3 regions of the Arthrobacter sp. BG3 genome follow, and region 1 is predicted to be linked to each of the others. Evidence: riboswitches for the same ligand, from Rfam matches in the RefSeq annotation. Region 1 holds a riboswitch; each other region holds the start of a gene.
What was found. A riboswitch is a leader RNA that binds a small molecule or an ion and turns the genes downstream of it on or off. The one in region 1 is predicted to bind cyclic di-AMP.

Region 1 (7,392 bases):
CACCGGAATGCCGGCCAGTGCCGCCTTCTGCACCAGTTCGAACGACGCCCGTCCGGAGACCTGGAGCACGGTGCCGCGCAGTGGCAGCATGCCTTCGCGGAGGGCCCAGCCGACCACCTTGTCCACGGCATTGTGGCGTCCGACGTCCTCACGCACGCACAGCAGTTCGGCGGACCCGTCGTCGGCGATCCGGAACAGACCGGCAGCGTGCACGCCGCCGGTGACGTCAAAGACAGCCTGGGCTTCCCGCAGCCGGTCCGGAAGGGACGCGAGAATGGTGACGGGAACCACCAGTGGGTCGTCGGCAGGGCTGAAATGCGAGGACTTGTGCACGGCTTCAATGGAATCCGTGCCGCAGATACCGCAGGAGCTTGAGGTGAACACGTTTCGCCCGATGTCCGGCCGGACGACGTCGGGCCTCAGCTGGGCTTCCACCACGTTGAATGTCTGGACGCCGTCCTCGTCCTCCCCGGCGCAGAACCGCAGCGAGACGAGCTGTTCGGGGCTCCAGATGATGCCCTCGGAGACGAGGAAGCCCGCGACGAGGTCAAAGTCGCTCCCCGGGGTCCGCATGGTGACGGAAAAGGACAGGCTGTCCAGCCGGATTTCCAGCGGTTCCTCGACGGCGAGCACGTCCTCCCGGTAGCGGACCGGGAATTCAAGTGCCTGGGGCGACCCGTCCAGGACGTATTTATGCACCTTGCGGCGCTGTGTTACTCGGCCCATCAGGTACTCCTAACCAACATATCTCCATCATGGCAAGCACTGGGCCGGGTGGCCAGCGCGGGTTCAAGGCAAGGTGCTACCCCAGCAGTTCACTCCAGTCCACAGGGCCGCCGGTTCCGGCAGGCTTCCGGGCAGGCCGCTTGGGGGCCGGTTTGTCCTTCGCGGCCGCAGGATCCGGAAGGGGCGCGCCCCAGGGAAGGGCAAAGGCCGGAACGAGTTCCCCCAGCTGCACTCCATGCGGAGGGACCACCAGGACACCGTCGGCCGCGGCCAGCCCGCGCATCATTCCCGGGCCGGTGTGCTGCGCCGGGGAGGCCATGCCGTAGAGCAGCCGAAAGGGCATCAGCCGGGTCCGGCCGGGGTCGGGCTCGATCATGGATCCGCAGGGGACCTCGGTGACATGAGGCAGGGGCCGGTGCCCCAGTGCCGCCAGGAGCGGGGCGCCAATGGTTGACAGTGCCATCATGGCGGCCAGCGGATTGCCCGGCAGCCCGATGATGAACCTGCCATCCGGCAGCTCCGCCAGGACGGCGGGGTGGCCTGGCCGCATGGCGATGCCGTCGATGAGCAGCCGGCCGCCGAGCTCGGCGACGGACCGCCGCAGGTGGTCGGTGCCGGACTGGCCGGTGCCGCCCGTGGTGATGACGACGTCGGCGGGCAACGGCCCGGCGGCGGAAGGCCCGGGAAGCTGCCCCGCGGCAGCTGCCCCGGCGTCCTCTGCCGGTTCGGGGTCCTCGAGCGCGGCAAGCCACTCGGCATAGCTGTCGCCAATTTTTGTTTCCCCGGCGCAGATTCCCCCAAGCATTTCCACGACGCCGGCGAGCTGGGGACCGAAGGTGTCGCGCACTTGCCCGGGCTCCGGGATCCCCGCCGTGACCACCTCGGAGCCGGTGAACACCAGCCGGACGATTGCTTTGCCCACCACCTGGAGGCTGTCGTGGCCGGCGAGGGCCGCGAGCGCCAGGTGGGCGGGGTTGAGCAGCGTGCCGCTCTTGATCAGCATTTCCCCGGCGGCGGCTTCCTGCGCGGCCTTTCGGATGTGTTCGCCGTTCCGCGGCTCACCGGGCTTGGCGCGGCCGCCAAGCTGCAGCACCGGCAACCCCTCCTCATCGCTGGCGATGGTGCCGCTTTCGCTGCGCAGAACGGCCTTCGCCCCGGGAGGAATCAGTCCGCCCGTGACGATCGGGCTGGCCTGGTGGGGCGCCAACCGCTGGCCGGGTTCCGCGAGGATCCAGGGTCCGCTGCCGTTGACCGCCCAGCCGTCCATGGCGGAGGAGGCATAGTGCGGCAGGTCCACGAGCGCTTCCACATCGGCGGCAAGCGTCCGCCCCAGGGCCTCGCTCAGGGCGACGGGGGCAGCGGGAATGGGAGTTGCGCAGTCGAAGGCAAGCTGCCAGGCCTCCTGCCAGGTGTGTGCGAGGTGCCGGTGCGGCGGCGCATCGGGTTCCGCGCCGGATGCCGGCCCAACCCCGGCGGCAGCTGCGCCGCCGTGAGGGGGTGCAGGTGTCATGCCCCGGAGGCTTCGGTGGCCGCGTAGTCCGTGGCGAGTTTGCGGGCTACGCCCATCGCTGCCTGCATGGAAACGGCATCCGTGGCCTGTCCCGAGCCGGAGGCCAGGCCTGCCGCGAAGCCGGCGATGAACGTCGTCAAGGGAGCGGCCGGGCGCACCACAGAGTGCGCTGCCACACCGGCGAGGGCCAGGACCTCGTTCACGTCAACCTCGACGTCTTCCAGTTCCAGGGCCTGAAGCAGGGCACGGCACCAGTCTTCCAGTGTTTCATCCTGGGTTTTCACCGTTTGCCTCCAAGGTCGAGTTCAGCTGGGGAGTCCCGGGCCGGCTGCCGGATTGGCGGCCGCGGTCATGGCTATCACTGCCACTCCCGCCGGGCGGGCGGGTCACCCCTAATGCGGACGCATCGTCCCAAGTATCCACATCATCGGTGGACCCCTCGGGGACGCTGACCTCCCGCACCTCCAGCCTAGCAAGAAGGGAGAACACCGAGGCGTTTTCAAGCGTGCCGCGCCGGGCTGCCTCGGCGACGCATCGTTGTAGCGCAACTGTGCCATATAGGCCCACCAGGGGCTGCCGGCGCCCGTCAGCGGACACTGCCACCAGGGCGTCCACCGGGGGGGCTCCCGCAGCCGCCTCCAGCAGCACCCGGACGGCAGCGCCCGCCCGTGGCATGTCGCAGGCCAGGACCAGGGTGTACGGGGCGGCAACACGGTGGCGCGGTTCCCCGTCGCGGTCCTGCGCCAGCGCGGAAAGACCTGCGGCGATGGCCGCGGCGGGTCCGGCGTACGGCGGGTCCTCCCGGCAGCTCAGAACACCCTCGGGCAGCCCCCCCGGGTCGGGCCCGACGACGGCGATTGCCGCCGCGGCGCGGGCGGCCAGCAGGGCGCGCTCAAGGAGGGAGGCGCCGTCGTGCATCAGTCCGGACTTGGGGACGCCGCCCAGCCGGGAGGACCTCCCGCCGGAAAGAATGACAGCATCAAATTCCACCCGCCCAGCCTAACGCGGTCCGGGGATATCCCGGATCAGAGTAAGGGACCTGCTTCAGGCCGCGGATTCCGGCAGCAGGAAAGGGTCCCAGGCCGGAGTGGGCTTCTCTAGTTCCTTGATCTGCCAGGTTGTGCCGCGTGGCGGCGCAGGGGTGAAGCTGAGCTTCCACCCCATTTCCCCCGGAGTGTGGTCACCCTTGGCGTTGTTGCACCTCAGGCAGGCAGCGACCAGATTCTCCCAGGAATCCGCGCCACCCCTGGATTTGGGCTGGACATGATCGATGGTGTGGGCAGCTTTGCCGCAGTAGGCGCAGCGTTGTCCGTCCCGGCGGAGCACACCCCGGCGGCTGACCGCCGTTGAGGTGTTGTACCGGGGCCTGATGTAGCGATTCAACAGAATCACCGAGGGACGGCCCAGGACGTCCTGGGGTCCGACGACGGGATCGTCGCCTTCCGCCACGACGCTGGCCTTCCCGGTCAGCACAAGGACGAGCGCCCGGCGGAAGGTCACAACCGCCAGCGGTTCATATCCAGCATTCAGAACGAGAGTGCGCATCCGCATACCTCTTCACGGCCGCACCCGCCAGGGGCACGAGGGCCGGCTGCCCTCTGCATGGTCGGGCTATGGATCGACAAAACAAGAGTAAACACTGAGGTGCCGTTTCACCGAATTTTTTTGCCGGCGGCCGGCCGTGCAGGCTGAAGTTCACGCTCCGGCAGCACAAAGGACCCCCGCCGGATGGCGGGGGTCCTTTGTGTTGCGATCAGGTGAAGTCTTAGCCGCCGACGCGGATGAAGACCGGACCGGAGCCGACGTTGACGGTCTGCAGGGACGTGGTCCCACCGTTCCAGCCGCCGTGGACGGCCATGCCGTTGCCGACGTAAACAGCGATGTGGGCCATGCCCGAGCCACCGTTCGCGTAGTACGCAAGGTCGCCGGAGCGTGCCTCGGCAGCGCTCACGGTGCGTCCCAGGGACAGGTAACCTGCCGGCCAGCCGTGGTAGTTGATGCCCGCAGCAGCCAGCGCGTTCGTGGCAAGTGCGGTGCAGTCCTGGCTGATGCCGATCTGGGCGTAGGCAGCCGCGGCGATCGTGGCGCCCATGCCGCTGGCGACGGCCAGGGCCGGGGTGGCGGCAGCGGTGGAGGCGGCGGCGCCGGCCTTCGTGCCTGCGGCCGGGGCGGCGGCGGGAGCCGCCTGCACCTTGACGACAGGCTTCGGGGCCTCGACGACGGGGGCCGGTGACGTGGTGACAGCCGGCTTCTCGTAGGAGATCGCGATGGTCGAAGCAGCCGAGATGGTCGCCGGGGAGGCCGACTGTACTTCGAGCGTGGAAGCGGAGGTGGAGTCGCGCTGGACGTTGGTCTCAGCAGCGTTGGCCGCGATACCGCTGGTCAGGACGAGGCCGGAAGCAGCTGCGATAACTGCAGCCTGGCGACCCATGCCGCCGGCGTTGTCGCCGACAGCTTTGGCAATGACGGCCAGCGAGTTGGTCTTGGTGACCTCGGCGCGGTGCCGTGCGTTTGCACGAGTAGTCATTAAGTTCTCTCTTTCGTGATCCTGGGTCCGCGCTTTTCGGGCGCGGGCTGAGGACGCTCCGGCATCTTGGGGGTACGCCGGATCGCCCCGAAATGGGTTACTTAGCGAAGGGTGTACTGCGAAGACGCGCCAAAAGCGGGAACTGCGTGCAGGTGCTTGGCCTGCGGGCCGGTCTCAGCAGAGCTTGAGACGGCGGCATGGAATCCGTTCCGGGCACCAAAAAGGGCGGTACGGACATTGGATTCCAGCGGGCTCGTTAGAGCCGCGCAAGCGCGGTGACGCGCAGCATTGTGGCGTGAAGACACGAAAGTAGCCTCTCCCAATGCCTGCGAGGTGAGCTGTCGGATTCGGATGGGAGTCACCCGGCCGCGCTGCTTCCTGGGAAGCTTTGCGACTTAACCCCAAGGTCTTCTTGCGAAGACCAAAATTGGTTCCCCCGCCCCTGCCAGACGATGTCATGCGAACGGACCTTGAGCGGTGGCAGAGCTAGGCAATCCACTCAAGAGCGCCAACTTCGGAAAAGTTGGCGTAGGTCAAACGGTACAGCAGTTGGGACGCAATGTCACATTCAGATCACGGCATGTCACAAGAATGCGAGAGTGATCCATCGTCTTGGCTCAAAGCCAGCCGAGGGGGTCAACAACATCGCCGTTGACCATCACCTCAAAGTGGAGGTGGCAGCCGGTGGACGCGCCTGTGGTGCCGCTCATGGCGACGAGGTCCCCGCGCGAGACCTTCTGGCCGACGTGGACCGAGGAAGAGGACAGGTGGTTATAGGTGGTCTCCAGGCCGTTGCCGTGGTCGATCACGATGCGGTTACCCCCGCCATAGGGGTGCCATCCAGAAAATGTGACGGTGCCGCTGGCCGCCGCGTGGACGGCTGTTCCGCACTGTGCGGCATAGTCCTGGCCGCGGTGGAACTCACCCGCACCGCCCGTGATGGGGCTGACACGGTAGCCGAAGGGAGAGGAAGCCATCATCACATCCAGCGGCGCACCGAGGGTCCCCGCCGATGCCGCACGCGTGATGCTGCCGACGGATTGGGCGCTCAGCAACTGCTTGAGCTTCCCGTCCGGGTCACCCTGGGTGGTGACCGCGGTGCGGCTGAAGTCGATCTTGGCCTCGGCCGCGGTGACGTCCGGCTGGACGGCGGCCGACACGGATCCCGAGCCGGACGCGGCGTCCGTGGCCATGACAGGGCCCGTGGCGGGCACGGTGACAGTGAGGACCAGTCCCGTGGCGGCCAGGGCGATGCCGGCCTTTTGCCCGACGCCGCTGGCGGCGGCAAAGTCGGTTACCTGGCGGAACGGGCTGCGGCGGCCCCTGCGTTCATCGCGGTGCGCGTCACGCGGGCGGTCTGCCAGGACGGCGACGGCCGGACGCGGCTCCGGAGCGGGACCGGTCGCACGGCGGCGGCCCTTGGCGGTCTGGATGGTCAAGAACGGTTCCTCTCTGGAGAGCCTGCGGGGTTAGCTGTCGGATTCGGGTCAGAGAGATCAAAGACCCGGCCCGCCGTAGCAAGCACCCAGGCACAGAGGCATCCAAAGGAGTCCCTCGGTGGAGCGTGCTTGCCGCTGACGGACTTCACCCCAAGGCTGCAAAACAGCCGGAAGTGGTTCCCCCGCCCCTGCCAGAAAGGTGACTCTGGGACTGATCCGCTGGCAGAGCTCGGCTCGGATCAGATAACGCTTTGGTATCGGTACTAGCCTTCAACTATAGGCGATGAAGCCGTCGGGAGATAAATCCGTTATCGATTCTGTGCACAACTCATGGGTCGTCCCATGAGCGGACGACTAGCGCCGGTTAGCTGACGGTAACAAAGACGTGCGCAGCAACCTCGGGCGGGAGTTCCAGTGCGCCCTCGATATCCGGCACCCGCACCGAGATGTACTCCCCCACCCGCTCCAGTGACACCGATGCGCCGGGGCGGATGCCGCCTTCGTCAAGCTGGACCAGCAGTTCCGGTTCGACCTGGATGGGTTCGGCGAGCCGGCTGACCCTGACCCGGGAATCCGGCCCGTAGCCGGACATGGCCTCGAGCAAATTCACAACGCCGTCCAGGGGCGGCTGGGACGGCAGGCCCCCCAGTTCGGCGAGGCCGGGAATCGGGTTGCCATAGGGCGAGACGGTGGGGTGGTTGAGCAGCTCGAAGATCCGCCGCTCCACCCGTTCGCTCATGACATGTTCCCAGCGGCAGGCTTCCTCATGGACATAGGCCCAGTCGAGCCCGATCACATCGGCCAGCAGACGTTCGGCAAGGCGGTGCTTGCGCATGACTTCGATGGCACGTTTCCGGCCGGTTGCGGTTAGTTCAAGGTGCCTGTCGCCCGAAACGACCACCAGCCCGTCGCGCTCCATGCGGCCAATGGTCTGCGAAACAGTCGGGCCCGAGTGGCGGAGCCGCTCGGCGATGCGGGCACGGAGAGCGACAATGTTCTCTTCTTCAAGTTCCAGAATGGTCCGAAGATACATCTCGGTTGTATCGATCAGATCCGTCATTCAGCTCAGCTCCTCGAGCGCCGTCCTTGCGTGATTCCCACCGTACCGCGAGCTGCTGGCGCCCTGGCGGGGTCCGCCGTACGTTCGCAGGACAGCTTAGCCTATTTTGAATTTGTCCGGATAATCTCAA
Region 2 (7,392 bases), 150 kb from region 1:
ACCGCCGGGCGCTATTTGGCCCGGGGAACCTTGAAATGCGTGAGCCGGGCGTCCTGGCCGTCCAGTTCGGCCCAGGACTTCTCCGTCTCCATGACAGTCAGCGCGCTCGTGGGGTACCGGTTGGCGGCGTCCATATAGGCATCATGGTTGGAATCGCGGGAGGCGAGGTGCATGGCGAGGTCCTGCACGCCCGGCATGTGCGAGATCACCATCAGGGTGTTCACGGTATCCGGGACGTGGTTGATGACCTTCAGCATCCGCGCCGCCGAGGCGGCGTAGAGCCCGTCCTCAAGTTTCGGCGTCGGAGCTTTGTCGCCGAGTTCGCTGCAGACCCAGGTGCAGGTCTGCCGGGTGCGCAGCGCGCTGGAGCAAAGGATGAAATCGGGGACCACACCGTGCTTCAACAGCCATTTTCCGGCCTGCGGGGCATCGCGGTGGCCGCGCTCTTCAAGCGGGCGGTCGTGATCCGCGACCCCGCCCGGCCAGTCCGACTTGGCATGGCGCATAATCACCAGCCGTTTGATGTGATGCGCGCTCATGGACCAATCCTAGTGCGGCGGCTGATCCAGGGCGCGCATCCCACCAGCGTTTGCTCAGTCGTCAAGGACGAAAGTCACTTCCAGTACAACGTGCCAGCCCGCGATGGCGCCGTCGCTGATTTCAACCTTCTGTTCCTTCACCCACGCCCCGGTGACATTGCGCAGGGTTTTGTTGGCCCGGTCGACGCCCTCCTTGATGGCGGCATCGAACGAGGTCTTGGAGTTCGCGCTCAGGGTAGTAATCCTTGCAACAGACATATCTTCCTCCCAATAGTCGGTTCAACGGTCCGAGACTACGCCGCACCCCCGAAGCGCAACAGGGCCCAACAACGCGACCGAAGGAGGTGTCAAAGGCACGGCGGAGAGCCGCTTCGCTTCCGGAGACAGCAAAAGCGCCCGCCCCAGTTCAGGGACGGACGCTTTGCGTGGGCTGGAACCTAGATCGAGTATTCCGGAGCGGCCCAGACAACAACTTCGGGGTGCTCATAGAAGCGGTAGCCCTGGCCGCGGACCGTACGCACGGTGTTGGCGAGACGGCCCAGCTTGGAGCGCAGGCGGCGGATGTGGACGTCGATGGTGCGCTCGTTGGGCACCTCTTCGGCGTTCCGCCACAGGCCCTCAAGCAGCTCGTCACGGCCCACGGTGCGGGTGCCGTTCTCGACGAGGTAGTTGAGGAGCTCGAACTCCTTGAACGTAAGGTTCAGGGATTCGCCGTCCAGCGCCACCTCGCGGCGGGCAAGGTCAATCAGCACGCCGGCCGGGCGCGGGTCCTGCGGCTGCTGCAGGCGGGCCGTCTCGGAACGCTGACGGGCGCCGACCGTGGGGTCACCCAAGGTGGAACGGACGACGTCGAGCGCGGAGCCCGGGGCGCTGGCCGGGGCGACGGCGACAGCGGCGTAGCTTTCGGCGCCGGAAACCAGGGACTGGGCGTAGGCCCGGATGTCCTGGGCCAGCTTGGCAATGGACGTGCCGGCGGCCGCCGCTGTTTCCTCGTCGATGCCCATGTAGAGCACAAATCCGCGGGCAACGTTGTCGCTCGGGACGGGACGGACGGGGCTGCCGCTGCCCGGCGCAATCACGGGAGTCGGGGCCGTGGCCGGCGCCGGCGGAACAGCGCGGAGCTGTCCGTAGGAGTTCGGGTTGTAGCCCTGCGGCGCATAGCCCGGAGCGGGGAAGCTGTTACCGGATCCGGCGGGGGCGAAGGAGGCGCGGCTGCCGAAACCCTGGCGGATACCGGAGGCCTGGCCGGCCTTGCTGGCGTTACGGACGGAGATGTGGACGTATCCGGATGCAACTGACATGGATTGCTTACCTCAATGTGAATGGCCGTCATCGCGGCTCGAATGCTACTTTTCCCCGCAATGAAAACTGGGGAGGGGCGCCCGACGCTGGGCTGGGGGCGAATGCCTAGAAACCTTTGGGGTGTAAAAGTTAGGCGTGCATTCGACAACAGCGCTTCTCGGTATCAGCGGGTGGGCTGATCCAAAAAACTGCGGCTGCAGGTGCTGTTGAGTTCTTGTTCACAATTGAAGTGTGCAACGTAACAATGAAAACTTGCAAGTAACAATGGACCCTAAAGTCCACGATGTGAGATGAACTGAGGAATTGTAGTGCAGATCACAATTCTGGCGCGGCAACAGAACAACCACTGTTCCGGTCAACCGGGGCAGCATTGAGCACTTAAGTCGAAGAATGTTCGCCCCAAACCACCATATTCCCGAAATTATTCACTGTAACGGGAATCAACAAAACCGTTCGCCTACTTACCTTTGGATGTCCAGCGTTCCACAGAGTGGTCACCCGGTTTTCGGGAAAACATGTCCTCACCAACGGATTTAAGGATGCCCAGCTCGCTAGGCTGGGATTCACAGGTGTCGCACAGGATCCCCTAAGCCGCACCTAACCGTCAGATCGGAGAGTTGTCCCATGGCCACCTCGCACTCCATGACCAACAATCTCCCCCAGCTCACCCACCCGGATGGCTCCCCCATCCGCGCCCTGGTCGTGGACGACGAACCCAGCCTCTCCGAGCTGATGAGCATGGGCCTGCGAATGGCGGGCTGGTCGGTCGCAGTCGCCGCCGACGGCCCCGAAGCAGTGAAGCTTGCCAAGGATTTCCGCCCCGACGTGCTAGTGCTCGACGTGATGCTTCCCGGGTTCGACGGCGTTGAGCTGCTGGGCAGGATCCGCGCCTTCGCTCCGGAGGTGCCGGCGCTGTTCCTGACCGCCAAGGACGCCGTCCAGGACCGGATCACCGGGCTGGCCGCGGGCGGCGACGACTACGTGACCAAACCGTTCAGCATGGAGGAAGTGCTACTGCGGCTGCACCGGCTGGTCCAGCGTTCCGGCGTGGCAGCCATGGATACAGCCGAACTCGTCGTCGGCGATCTCGTACTCAACGTCGACACGCGGGAAGTGCGGCGCGCGGGCGAGGAACTCCACCTCACGGCGACCCAGTTCGAGCTGCTGCGCTACCTCATGGAGAACCCGAAACGGGTTGTCAGCAAAGCCCAGATCCTGGACCGGGTCTGGGACTACGACTTCGGCGGCCAGGCCAACATCGTGGAGCTCTACATCTCCTACCTGCGCAAGAAGGTCGACGCCAACTACCCGCCCATGATCCATACGGTGCGGGGCGCCGGCTACGTCCTGAAGCCGGCGGACTGATCAGTGCCTGAACGCCCCGCCAGCAGCCGTGCCTCCGGGCTCAATTGGCGCAACCCGTCCACCTGGCACCTGCGCACCCGGCTGGTCCTCGTCACCATGGCCCTGCTCGTGGCAATCTGCGGTGCGGTCGGCCTCGTCAGCTATGCCTCGATGGACTCGTTCCTGAGTAAGCAGCTCGACACCCAACTGGTGCAGGCCGCGGCCCGTGCCCGCGAATTTGGCCGCACCGGCGGCCGCGCCGATCCCCTTGACGCGCGGGGCCAGGGGACCGGCACCCTGAACGCGAGGATCGTGGATGATTCGGTCCGCAGCGCCGGCTTCCTCGCCGATGACGCCACCCGCAGGTCCCTCACCGACGACGACGACGAAATTCTCCTTAAGCTGACCCCCCGGAACGGTTCCGTGGACCGGACCCTGTCCGCGGGAGCCTACCGGCTTGTTGCCGCCGAGACCCCGGACGGCGACGTGATTGTGACCGGGCTGCCGCTCGCCGAGAAGCAGAACACCCTTGCCTCCCTGGTCTGGACCATGACGCTGGTCTCCGCCGGCGGACTCGTTGTGATCGGCCTGGCCGGGACGGCACTGATCCGCAGGACCATGAAGCCCCTCGACCAGCTCTCCGAAGTGGCGACGCAGGTCTCCCGCCTCCCGCTCGACGCCGGCGAAGTGGGACTTGCCATGCGGGTGCCGGACTCCGCAGCCCATCCGGGAACCGAGGTCGGCAGCGTCGGGCATGCCCTGAACCTGATGCTGGACAACGTCTCCAACGCGCTCGAAGCCCGGCAGAAGAGTGAGACGAAGGTCCGACAGTTCGTGGCGGATGCCTCCCACGAGCTGCGCACCCCCCTCACTGCCATCCGCGGATACACCGAGCTGATGCGGATGACCGAACACTTCACCCCCGACGGCCAGAGGTCCCTCGCCCGCGTGCAGAGCCAGTCCGAACGGATGACCACCCTGGTGGAGGACCTGCTCCTGCTTGCCCGGCTGGATGAGGGCCAGCCCCTCAAGCTCAGCGAGGTGGACCTCACCCAACTGGCCATCGAGACGGTGAGCGATGAGAAAGTCATCGCCCCGGACCGGGTCTGGCATCTGGAGCTTCCGGAGGAGCCTGTGGTGGTCCGCGGCGACGCGACCCAGCTCCACCAGGTGCTGGCAAACCTGCTCTCCAACGCGCGAAAGCACACCGGACCGGGCACCATGGTGGTGACCGGGGTGAAGCGCGCCCCGGACGGGAGTGCCGTGATGACCGTAACGGACAACGGCCCAGGGATCGCCCCCGGGTTCGTGGACCGCGTCTTTGCGCGTTTCACGCGCGCGGACGCGTCCCGGAAGAATCCGGTGGCCAACACGACGTCGGGACCCGGCCACACGCACCTTCCCCGCCTTCCGGTCCACCCGCCCCGGACGCTTCCGGGGTCCCCGGCGGCCGCTGCCTCCGCCGCCACCATCACCAGCGCGTCCGCCGAGGGAACCAGCGGGTTGGGCTTGTCCATCGTGCAGTCAATTGTTGAGGCCCATGGCGGGACTGTCAGCGTCACGTCGGTCCCGGGACGGACAGAGTTCACCGTGCGGTTGCCGGATGCTCCCCCTGCGGCTGAAGCTCCGGGTGCGGCCAACCCCCCGGGTGCGGCTAAAGGACCTGCTGCGGCTAAGCCTCCGGTTGCGGCCAAAGACCGCCGGCTGCTGAGCACGGCGCAAGACGCCACACCGCTGCCGTGATCCCTGTTACCAAAATGTGACTTAGCCGCCTACGTCCTGTACGGTCTTTAGGGTGCGGCCATCACTAGGGCCGCATGTCCGGATGCACGCCAAACTCTGCCGCCTCCCGGATTCCGCTCGACCAGGCAGAGGCGGGGGACCCAGAGTTCCCGGGCATTTTGCATCTTTGCGCCCTTGGGGTGAAGCCGACACGTGAATTTCCGTGCGGCCGGATGACCTCATCCGAACCCGACAGCTAACTCCGCAGGCGTTGAGAGGCACTCATGACTGAATTCCAGGCACAATCACGCCCTGACGACGCTGCAAAGACAACCCGCTCCACCCTGTCGCGCCACCGCGCTGAACCCGCCAAGCCCGCTTCGGCCCTGGCCCGGTTTGGCAACGGCCTCGGCGCAACCGGGCGCCGCGTGGCCGTCGTTGCCGCCGCGTGTGCGGTCATCGTGGGGGTCGGCGCAGCCGGCCAGGCATCCGAGACCGCCGCCCGCAATGCCAGTGCAGGCAGTTCCACGCAGGCAGCCACCACCGCGGATCCGCTGACGCACCTCGATTTTGAACGCGTCCGGGCCGATAACCAGGCCGTCATCCCCGCCGGTGTCGTCGCGGCCCAGCCAGCCGAGGTGAAGCCCGCCGAAGCACCCGCCCCTGCCCCCGCTCCGGCGCCCGCACCGGCCCCTGCACCCGCACCGGCCCCCGCACCGGCCCCGGCCCCGGCTCCTGCTCCGGCTCCTGCCCCCGTTGCCGTCAATGACCCTGCCGGCGCGCAGGCTTATGCGGCGGGGCAACTGGGCTCCTACGGCTGGGCGCCCGGCGAGATGCAGTGCCTGATGAAGCTCTGGACCAAGGAATCGGACTGGGAGACGACTGCCACCAACCCGAGCAGCGGCGCCTACGGCGTGGTCCAGTCCCTGCCGGCCGAGAAAATGGCCAGCGCGGGCGCGGACTACCGGACCAACTACCGCACCCAGATCAACTGGGGCCTGAAGTACGTCAAGGACCGCTACGGCTCACCGTGCGGCGCCCTGAACTTCCACCTGGCCCACCACTGGTACTAAACAGCCGGCGCGGCCTTCCTGAAGGCCCCCGCGCCTAGCCAGCGGACCGGTTGGGGATGTACTGCACCGCCCACTTATTGCCGTCCGGGTCGGCGAAATAGACAAAATGCCCCCAGTCCTGGACGTCGACGTCGCTGACATCCACGCCGTTGTCCTTGAGCTGCTTGTGGGCCGCCTGGATGTCGCTGACCACAAGCTGCAGGCCGGGGGCGGTGCCCGGCGGGGCATCATTGAGGCCCTCGCCAATGGCGATCGAGCAGCCGGAGCCCGGCGGTGTCAGCTGGACGAAACGGATACCCTCCCTGGGCCGCTCGTCGTAGTCGGCATTGAAGCCCACCTGGTTGACGTAGAAGTCCTTGGCGCGGTCCACGCAGGGCGGCTGGTTTAGCCGGCCACGCCGTAGAGCCGGTCGCCGGCGTCGCCCAGGCCCGGAACGATGTAGGACTTTTCGTTGAGCTTCTCGTCAATCGAGGCGAGCACGATCGTCACGTTGGCGTCGGCCAGCTCTTCCTCCAGCTTGGCCAGGCCTTCCGGGGCGGCGAGCAGGCAGATGCAGGTGACGTCGGAGGCGCCCCGCTTGAAGAGGAACTTGATGGCCTCGCGCAGCGTGCCGCCGGTGGCGAGCATGGGGTCCAGGACGAAGATCTGACGGTCGGTGAGGTCCTCGGGGAGCCGCTCGGCGTACGTGATGATGTCCAGGGTCTCTTCATCGCGGGCCATGCCCAGGAAGCCGACCTCTGCCGTGGGGACGAGCTTGGTCATGCCCTCGAGCATGCCGAGTCCGGCGCGCAGGATGGGAACCACCAGCGGGGTGGGTTTGGTGAAGGCGGTGCCAATGGTGGTGCTGACCGGAGTCTCGATGGTCACCGGTTCGGTGCGTACTTCGCGGGTGGCCTCATACGCCAGGAGCGTGACGAGTTCCTCGGTGAGCTGGCGGAAGACCGGGGACGGGGTGTTCTTGTCCCGCAGAACGGTGAGCTTATGGGCGACCAGCGGGTGGTCCACAACGAGAGTGCGCATGGGTCAAAACTATCACCCGGCGGCCGGGGGCCCGCCCGCGGGGCCGCGGGCCCCGACGTCGTCCGTGTCCCCGTCAGCGCTGCTGCCGGTGGAGCCGTCGCGCAGGTGGGCCGGGTGGTCAAATGTCGGGGCGGGTCCGGCGTGTTCGCGGTGCCGCAGGACATGGAAGAGCCGGTGGGCCAGTATGACGATCCCGACCCAGGCCAGCCCCAGCACCCAGCCGATGATCACATCGGTCATCCAGTGGTGGCCCAGGTACACCCGGCTCATGCCCATTGCGAAGATGAAGATCGCCCCTGCCGCGATCAGGCTGATCCGGGCCATGGTGCGTTTGATCTGCAGGCAGGCGAGGTAGACCACGAGTCCGATCACCACCGTGGTGTTCAGCGTGT
Region 3 (7,392 bases), 1.9 Mb from region 1:
GCCGCCACCGCCTGCAGCGAGGGGTTTCCGGCCCCGGTCTCGATCGCCCGCACGGTGCGCACCGAAACCCCGGCGAGGTGGGCAAGGTCCTCCTGCGTGATCCCGGCGTCCTTGCGGGCGCTCCGGATGCTGGCCCCAATGGACACCACGTCACCCATTTCTCGGCTCCCCAGTCATCGACTCCATAGTCATCGGCTCCAGTCGGCAGGATACTGCCGGTTGAGGAATCCGATCCTCCCATCCTGCCGTGATTCGCAAGTTTCGGCAAGATGTTGCCGGTTCTGCTCTGTTCGGCCCATTTGCATCCAGCGGGAGGTACGTTCCGGCAAGATGCTGCCGCCGACGTCGGGCCTTCCCTCCCCTGCCACGGCCGCGGTACGCGGCGTACGCTGGAACCCCGGCAGCCCAGCGAAGGAGCCCCGCATGCGCAAGATCATCCTCATGATGCAGGTGTCCCTGGACGGATACATGGAGGGCCCGGGGCGGGACCTGGGCTGGCACCGGGTCGACGAGGAACTGCATAATCACTTCAACGACGAACTCCGCGCCATGGGCGGCTTCCTGGACGGCCGTGTCACCTATGAGCTGATGGCCGGATACTGGCCGACGGCGGACCGGGACCCGTCGGTCCCTGCGCCGATTGCCGAGTTTGCGGGGATCTGGCGTGACATGCCGAAGATCGTCTACTCCAGGACCCTGGCGAAGGCGGACTGGAACACCGAGGTGGTGCGCGACGTCGTTGCCGAGGACGTGGTCAGGCTCAAGGAGCAGCCCGGCGGTGATCTCGCGCTGGGCGGGGCCGATCTCGCGGCTGCTTTCCGGCGGCTCGGCCTGATCGATGAGTACCGGATCTATGTGCATCCGGTCCTTGTGGGCCGGGGCAAGCCCCTGTTCCAGGAGGCGGAGGCGCCGACGCCGCTCCGGCTGCTGGAGAGCCGGACGTTCGGCAACGGCGTGGTGCTGCTGCGGTACACAGTGGAGCCGGACACCGGGCACGCAGAAGGCCGGTGATCCGCTGCCCCAAGGCAACCGATCGACCGGCCTGCTGTGCGCTGTTGGCGGTGCTGCTAGCCGGCGCGGACGAACGTCACGGGTCCGGTGGCGGTGAGCCAGGACAGCGGGTGCGCTATGGTGGCGTTGACGCCGTTCATGCCGCCGCTGATGGCCTGGCCGTTGCCGGCGTAGATGGCGACGTGGCCGGACTGAACGATGATGTCGCCGGGCTGGGGGTCAGCGACTACCTTGCCGTACTTCAGGAAGGCCTGCGGTCCGATGTCCCCGACCGGGATGCCGGCAGCATTCAGGGCTTTCTCCACCATTGCGGTGCAGTCCTGCGTGACGCCGATCTGGCCGTACGCCATGGACAGCAGGGTGGCGTTGACTCCGCCGGCTGCCGGGGCAGCGGCCGGGGCGGGCGCGGCCTGGACCTTCACGGTCGCCTTGGCGGCGGCAGGGGCTGCCGGGGCCGGTGCGGCGGGGGCCGTCGGAGCGACTACGGGCTTGGGTGCCTCGACCACGGGAGCCGGGGCAGTCTCAACGGCCGGGCGCTCGAAGGTGATCTGGACGGCGGAGTCTGCCATGACCGGCGCGGAGACCTGGCCCTGGACGTCAACGGACGACGCCGGCGCGGAGTCGCGTTCGGCCGGTGCGTCGGCTGCATTGGCGGCCATGGCGCCGCTGAGCACCATTCCGGATGCGGCGACGAGGACTGCGGCCTGGCGGCCGATGGTGCCGGCGGTGCGGCGTTTGCTGCGAAGGTCGGCGCGTTTGGGCGCACGGGTATTGCTAAAAGTCATTAAAGGAGCCTCTCCCAATGCCTGCGAGGTGAGCTGTCGGATTCGGATGGGAGGCACCCGGCCGCACGCTGGCCCGATCATGACGGGCCGTGCGGCTTCACCCCAAGACCCCTGGAGAACAGCGGGTCAAAAGTGGTTTCCCCGTCTCTGCCGGACGTTGCTGCGAGTTATCCCCACGCCGCGGCAGAGTTAGGCAATCGGCAGGGGAGAGCCTGTCTCGGAAACAACAGGCACCTAACAACGGTAACGGAATGATTACGACAAGTCACATTGGGGTAACGCCGGGTGTGTTTCGCGGGGCACAGCGCCCCGGCCGGACGCGGGCGGATTTATCGGCCCCGGGCATAGGATGATGCCATCACCGTTCCCCCGAAACGGAGGCCCGACCATGAACAACCCCGAAGGCGCCAGGCACTGTGTCGCCATCTGCCAGCTAAGCAACCAGCCGCAGGAGGACTTCAGCGTCAACACCGAACTGCTGGTGCTGGAAAACGGGGAGGTTCACGTTTCCACGTGGGACGCCGAGCCCCGCGACGGTGGCTTCGACGTGCACGTTCTGAACGACCGGGTGGACGCCCTCGGCTTTATGGTGATCACCGATTGGGAGTTCTTCGACGAAAAGGCCTACGCCGTGGTGGAGCGGCGGCTGCCGCACCAGGAGAGTACCCGCTGATCAGGGCCGCCCGGTCAGAATTCCAGCTCGGGCCGGCGCCTGGCCATCTCGGCAAGCACCAGCGAGACCGCGTCGGCGGCGGCCGCGGCCGCGGCCCCGGCGTCTTGCGTCAGGTTCGGCTCAGCCAGCACCGAGCGGGCGTGGCGCACGAACCGGGACCAATCCCCCGCGCCGGCGCGCAGCCCGCACAGCGGGGACAGCAGGGCTGCGCGGCGCAGCCAGCCGTCGGGATCCCGAACCCAACGGTCCAGGACGCTGTCAGCGCGGACCCTGCCGACGACGTCGAGTCCTGCGATCAGGGGACCGACGACGTCGATGGCGAGCGGATCGACCAGCGCGCCCACCTGTGCGCTCCGCACGAAGCCTTCGATCCGGGTCAGGTCCGTGTTGGTCAGCAGACCGGCGCTGGATTGGAGGAGGACGACGGCGGCGAGGCGGCGTTCGAAGACGGGCACCTCCCATAACTCGGAGCTTAGGGCGGTGATGTCATCGTGCGTCAGTCCAGGATGGCGGCGGAGGGCGTCGCGGACCGTTCCGCGCACGGCGCCGACGGACGCCCCGTAGTAGCGGTGATCGCTGCCGTGCCTCGCCTCCGCTTCCTCCGCGCGGCTCCAAGACGACTCACGCTGGAGCGCCCAGTCTATGAATTCACCGGCTTCGCTCATTGGGCTATTCTTTCGCATTTTTGGTGGCCGCGTTCCGGGTCGCTTTTAATGTCGCAGGTGCCCGATAGTGTGTTTCCATGGACGGCAAGCAGGGGCCCGAAATGGTTCCGGAAGCGGCGGTTGGTGGGGCGGTCACCGAGGTGGCCCGCTCCCTCGCCGCCGTCCGCCCGGCCTGTGAGAGTGCCGGACTGATCGGCCAGCTCCGGGAACTCGAGGACCTGAAATCCGCCACGGCCGCACTGCAGGCGAGAATCGCCGTCGCCTTCGACCTCCTCCAGCGCCGCGAACAGCGGAACCTTGGTCTGCCGGCGGCGGAGCTGGGATCCGGGGTCGGCGCGCAGATCGCCCTGGCCCGGCGGGAATCCCCGGCCCGCGGCGGACGGCTCCTGGGCCTGGCCCAAGCCCTCCTCACCGAAATGCCCCACACCCTCGCGGCCCTGGAGAGCGGGCAGCTCAACGAATGGCGCGCCACCTTGCTGGTGAAGGAAACCGCCTGCCTGTCCGCGACGGACCGGGCCGCCGTGGATGACGAACTCGCCGCCGACACCGGAACCTTCAACGGGACCGGGGACCGGGGCATCATCGCCGCCGCCCGGACCGCCGCGTACCGGCTGGACCCCCGCACCGTCACCGCCCGCGCCGGCCACGCCGCCGCCGAACGGCACGTCAGCCTCCGCCCGGCCCCGGACACCATGTGCTACCTCACCGCACTGCTCCCCGTCGCCGCCGGCGTCGCCGCCCACGCCGCCCTGACCCGGCACGCGGCCACCCTCCGCGCCGGAGGAGACCCCCGCACCCGCGGGCAACTCATGGCCGACGCCCTCATCGAACGCACCACCGGCACCCCCGGCGGGATCAGCGGCATCGAAATCCAACTCGTCATGACCGACCGCACCCTCTTCCAGGGCCACAGCGAACCCGCCCGCCTCCCCGGCTACGGCATCGTCCCCGCCAGCTGGGCCCGCACCCTCCTCAAAACCGAAGGAACGGGCACGGGCATGAGCGCTGGAGCCGGTACCGGCAGGGAAGTTGGCGACACCGTCCGCACCAGCGCCGGGGACCGCGCCGCGGACGGCGAAGACGCAGCCCTGAACGTCTGGCTCCGCCGGCTCTACACCGCCCCCGGCACCGGCGACCTCACCGCCATGGACTCACGAGCCCGGCTCTTCCCGCCCGGACTCCGCCGCTACCTCACCGCCCGCGACACCACCTGCCGCACACCCTACTGCGACGCCCCCATCCGCCAATTCGACCACATCATCCCCTGGCACCACGACGGCACCACCAACCACACCAACGGCGCCGGACTCTGCGAAGCCTGCAACCACACCAAAGAAACCCCCGGCTGGACCTCCCGCCCCAGCCCCGGACCCAGACACACCCTCAACGTCACCACCCCCACCGGACACACCTACCAATCCTTGGCCCCGCCGTTGCCGGGGTGGGAACCTGTCGAGGCTCGTTCGCTGCGGAACTCCCGGGTCCGGGTCCTCTCCCCCGAGCGTCGCGAACTCCTGCATCACTTGAAAGCCGCAAAATGCGCGCCGTCCGCCGATTGGCTTGCTGCATGATTCCGTGGCGGTAGCCCTGCAGTTCTGCCGCCGGCATCGGCCGTCGGACGCTCACCGCCCGGCGCGTCTGACGGATCTGAAGTTCAGCGGCCGGTCAGCGTATGAAGTATTGCCGCCCTCAGGGGTCCGCCAACAGGAATCCAAGGGCTGGCAAGCCCAGCACCCGGGCTGCCCGACGCCGTCGTGCCCTGTCCACCAGCAACCGCAGGGCAGCGAAGTCCTGCTGGACCGTTTGAGCGTCACCCGGCTGGCCAGGGCTCCGGTGCCAGGTCCGGGCCAGGACGGCCGCCGCCGCGATCCGGGACACCTGCGCCAGGTCCAACACATGGCGGCGACCCTTGAGCCAACGCATTAGCTGCCGCTCCGTAACCACGGAAACTTGGTCCGGCGCCGCCTTGACCGTCATCGCCTTGGGTTCTACGACCACCACGACGCCGGTGACAATGACGGCAGTGCCCGCTGCGGCGCTGAGGCGTTTGGACGCCCGAGCCGCCTCATGCGCCGCGTTGTAACAGGACCAGCCACTCCGGCCCCAGCCCCGCCAGGATTCGGCCAACCGCGATCTCCCCCAAGGCACCCTTGTACCAGGGCTGGCTGTCCTCGCTCAGCGGGCTGACGCCAAGGATCCGCTGAAAAGTGGAGCGTCGAGGTTCCCACACCATCTTGCGGCGGCATTTTTGGCGTCCGATAATTGATCCTGGGAGCTCGAACAGAGGACAGACCGTGGACAGCCACAACGACTTCCTGGCAGCCGTCATGCCGCGGCTCACCGACGTCGAAACCGCACTTCACAACGGCGATGCCGAACCGCGCAAGGCCATGTGGTCAGGCACTGATCCAGTGACTCTGTTCGGCGCAGTCATGACCAAAATCGGCCGGGACCAGGTGGCGCCAGCCTTCGACCTTCTGGCATCCCGCTTTTCGAACTGCACGTCCTTTCAGTACGAGGTCATCGCGTCCGGTGCCAGCGGGGACCTCGCCTACATCGTGGGAATAGAGCACACGACGGCGTCGATCGGCGGGACGCCGCCGGAGCCCTACGCCCTGAGGGTCACAACGATTTTTCGACGCGAGGACGGCGAGTGGAGGATCATCCACCGGCACGGCGACGCCGTGCCCGACGGTGACAGCCACGCGACCCTCCTGCAGCTAAGCCGGCTCGGGGAGCTGGGCAGCACCCCCGACGATGCCGGGTAGCCTCCCGTCTGGCCGCCGGCCGTTCCGGCCGCCCGGCTAGTAACCCCTCCCGACGGCTGCCGCCCGCGCGGCCAGCTGGAAACGCCGGCGCCGGTAACGCGGCCAGGCGGAAACGCGGGGTGTGGGCGGCTGTCGGCCATTTACTGCCCGGGGGCCCGGTAGGACGGTGTCTTCCTAGCCGCCTCGTCAAGATCTTCCGGAGTCATGAGCGGTTTCAGACGAACGTTCACGGAGCCGGTGGAATTGATCATGAGGGAAAGGGCTGCGGCGTCGGCCGGCCCCGGAACGTCGAAGACCCCCAGTACATCGGTCTTGCCGAAGGCATAGTAGAAGCATTCGAGTGAGCCTCCGACGGATTTGAGGGCTTCGACAAGCGCTTCACGGCGCTTCGTGCCCCCTTCGCGCATGAGGCCTTTGATGCCCTCACCCACATAGTTCGCTTCGAACAGATATTTGGCCATGGTCGCTTACCTTCCCGTGATGTCCAGGACCCGGGCATCCGAAGGTGTGCCCGGAACCCCATGAGGGCAGGTCCCGGAGTTGGTCCCCGGAGCGGGGCTGTGGCCACATGGTAGGCCGTCCCCCTCGCCCTTACAACGGTTGCCGCAAAGCCCCGCCGGAACCTCGGGAGCGCTGATCGAAAAGGCGCCGACAAAGGCCGGGCCCAGCTGGGCATTCACTCCCTAAGAGGCCTTGGGCCGGACGACGAGGACCGGGCAGGGTGCATGGCCGATGACCTGGGCCGGCACCGAACCCAGGTGCAGGCCGGGAAATCCGCCGTGCCCTCGGGAGCCAACCACAACGAGGTCCGCGGACTTGGCAGCCTCGAGAAGTGCAGACGCCGCCGAGTCATTGTGGACGACTTGACCGGTGGCGGCCACCCCCGCATCTTCAGCGGTCTTCAGGGCCGCAGCCTGGAGCGTCTCTGCTGTTTTTTCCGGGGAATCCTCTGTCACGATTTCGCCGACGGCCGTTTCCAGCATGGCCGGATACCAGGCAAGCGCCGGTTTGCTCCAGGCCGTGACGAGACGAAGCTGGCCGTTGCGCTGTTTCGCTTCGTCCACGGCCCACTGCAGGGCATTTTGAGAACTCTCGGAACCATCAAAACCAACCACAACCACGAATGAACCTGTACCGGCCATCTTGTCTTCCATTCCCTAGCCTCGGTGAGCTGCCTGGACCTTTCAGTCTCTGTGTCCGCAAAAGTCAGTGTCAAGGTCCGCCGGATGCGGGCCTCCGCCGCGGGCTCCAGAACCGGGCAAAGAGGGGACCCTATGACAACGTGCCCGGAGCCTCTATTCTCTTGCCATGAGGGTTGGGGGCACATACCGGCGAGGCAGATCGCGCCGTCCCGGGCGGGACGGCTGCGGCGGCGCGGCGGCACGGCGTGCGGGCAGCCCATGAAGACCAACGGCCCCCCGGCTCATGACAATTACGACGAATTCCTGGCGAGACTGGACGCCGCGACAACGAACCTGAGCACGCGGGCG

Region 2: another riboswitch for cyclic di-AMP. It lies ahead of AC1MFL_RS06615 (aggregation-promoting factor C-terminal-like domain-containing protein); the one in region 1 lies ahead of AC1MFL_RS06005 (NlpC/P60 family protein).
Region 3: another riboswitch for cyclic di-AMP. It lies ahead of AC1MFL_RS17940 (NlpC/P60 family protein); the one in region 1 lies ahead of AC1MFL_RS06005 (NlpC/P60 family protein).

The regions. Positions count from the first base shown of each region.
Region 1 is NZ_CM155270.1:1,364,823-1,372,214, forward strand. It holds gene fdhD (formate dehydrogenase accessory sulfurtransferase FdhD) at 1-726, opposite strand, end outside; gene AC1MFL_RS05985 (molybdopterin molybdotransferase MoeA) at 803-2,236, opposite strand; gene AC1MFL_RS05990 (DUF6457 domain-containing protein) at 2,233-2,520, opposite strand; gene mobA (molybdenum cofactor guanylyltransferase) at 2,504-3,226, opposite strand; gene AC1MFL_RS06000 (HNH endonuclease) at 3,281-3,781, opposite strand; gene AC1MFL_RS06005 (NlpC/P60 family protein) at 4,002-4,763, opposite strand; cyclic di-AMP (ydaO/yuaA leader) riboswitch at 5,073-5,231, opposite strand; gene AC1MFL_RS06010 (M23 family metallopeptidase) at 5,381-6,196, opposite strand; cyclic di-AMP (ydaO/yuaA leader) riboswitch at 6,207-6,417, opposite strand; gene AC1MFL_RS06015 (iron-dependent transcriptional repressor DtxR) at 6,567-7,262, opposite strand.
Region 2 is NZ_CM155270.1:1,512,208-1,519,599, forward strand. It holds gene AC1MFL_RS06590 (SixA phosphatase family protein) at 12-539, opposite strand; gene AC1MFL_RS06595 (dodecin family protein) at 594-797, opposite strand; gene AC1MFL_RS06600 (winged helix-turn-helix domain-containing protein) at 977-1,840, opposite strand; gene AC1MFL_RS06605 (response regulator transcription factor) at 2,466-3,206, shown strand; gene AC1MFL_RS06610 (ATP-binding protein) at 3,210-4,928, shown strand; cyclic di-AMP (ydaO/yuaA leader) riboswitch at 5,033-5,190, shown strand; gene AC1MFL_RS06615 (aggregation-promoting factor C-terminal-like domain-containing protein) at 5,192-5,980, shown strand; gene AC1MFL_RS06620 (VOC family protein) at 6,015-6,350, opposite strand; gene upp (uracil phosphoribosyltransferase) at 6,365-7,000, opposite strand; gene AC1MFL_RS06630 (phosphatase PAP2 family protein) at 7,013-7,392, opposite strand, start outside.
Region 3 is NZ_CM155270.1:3,969,245-3,976,636, reverse strand. It holds gene AC1MFL_RS17950 (helix-turn-helix transcriptional regulator) at 1-158, opposite strand, end outside; gene AC1MFL_RS17945 (dihydrofolate reductase family protein) at 424-1,011, shown strand; gene AC1MFL_RS17940 (NlpC/P60 family protein) at 1,068-1,796, opposite strand; cyclic di-AMP (ydaO/yuaA leader) riboswitch at 1,801-1,971, opposite strand; gene AC1MFL_RS17935 (hypothetical protein) at 2,185-2,469, shown strand; gene AC1MFL_RS17930 (DNA alkylation repair protein) at 2,484-3,134, opposite strand; gene AC1MFL_RS17925 (HNH endonuclease) at 3,212-4,705, shown strand; gene AC1MFL_RS17920 (hypothetical protein) at 4,824-5,261, opposite strand; gene AC1MFL_RS17915 (YybH family protein) at 5,429-5,902, shown strand; gene AC1MFL_RS17910 (GYD domain-containing protein) at 6,043-6,363, opposite strand; gene AC1MFL_RS17905 (universal stress protein) at 6,586-7,056, opposite strand; gene AC1MFL_RS17900 (hypothetical protein) at 7,303-7,392, shown strand, end outside.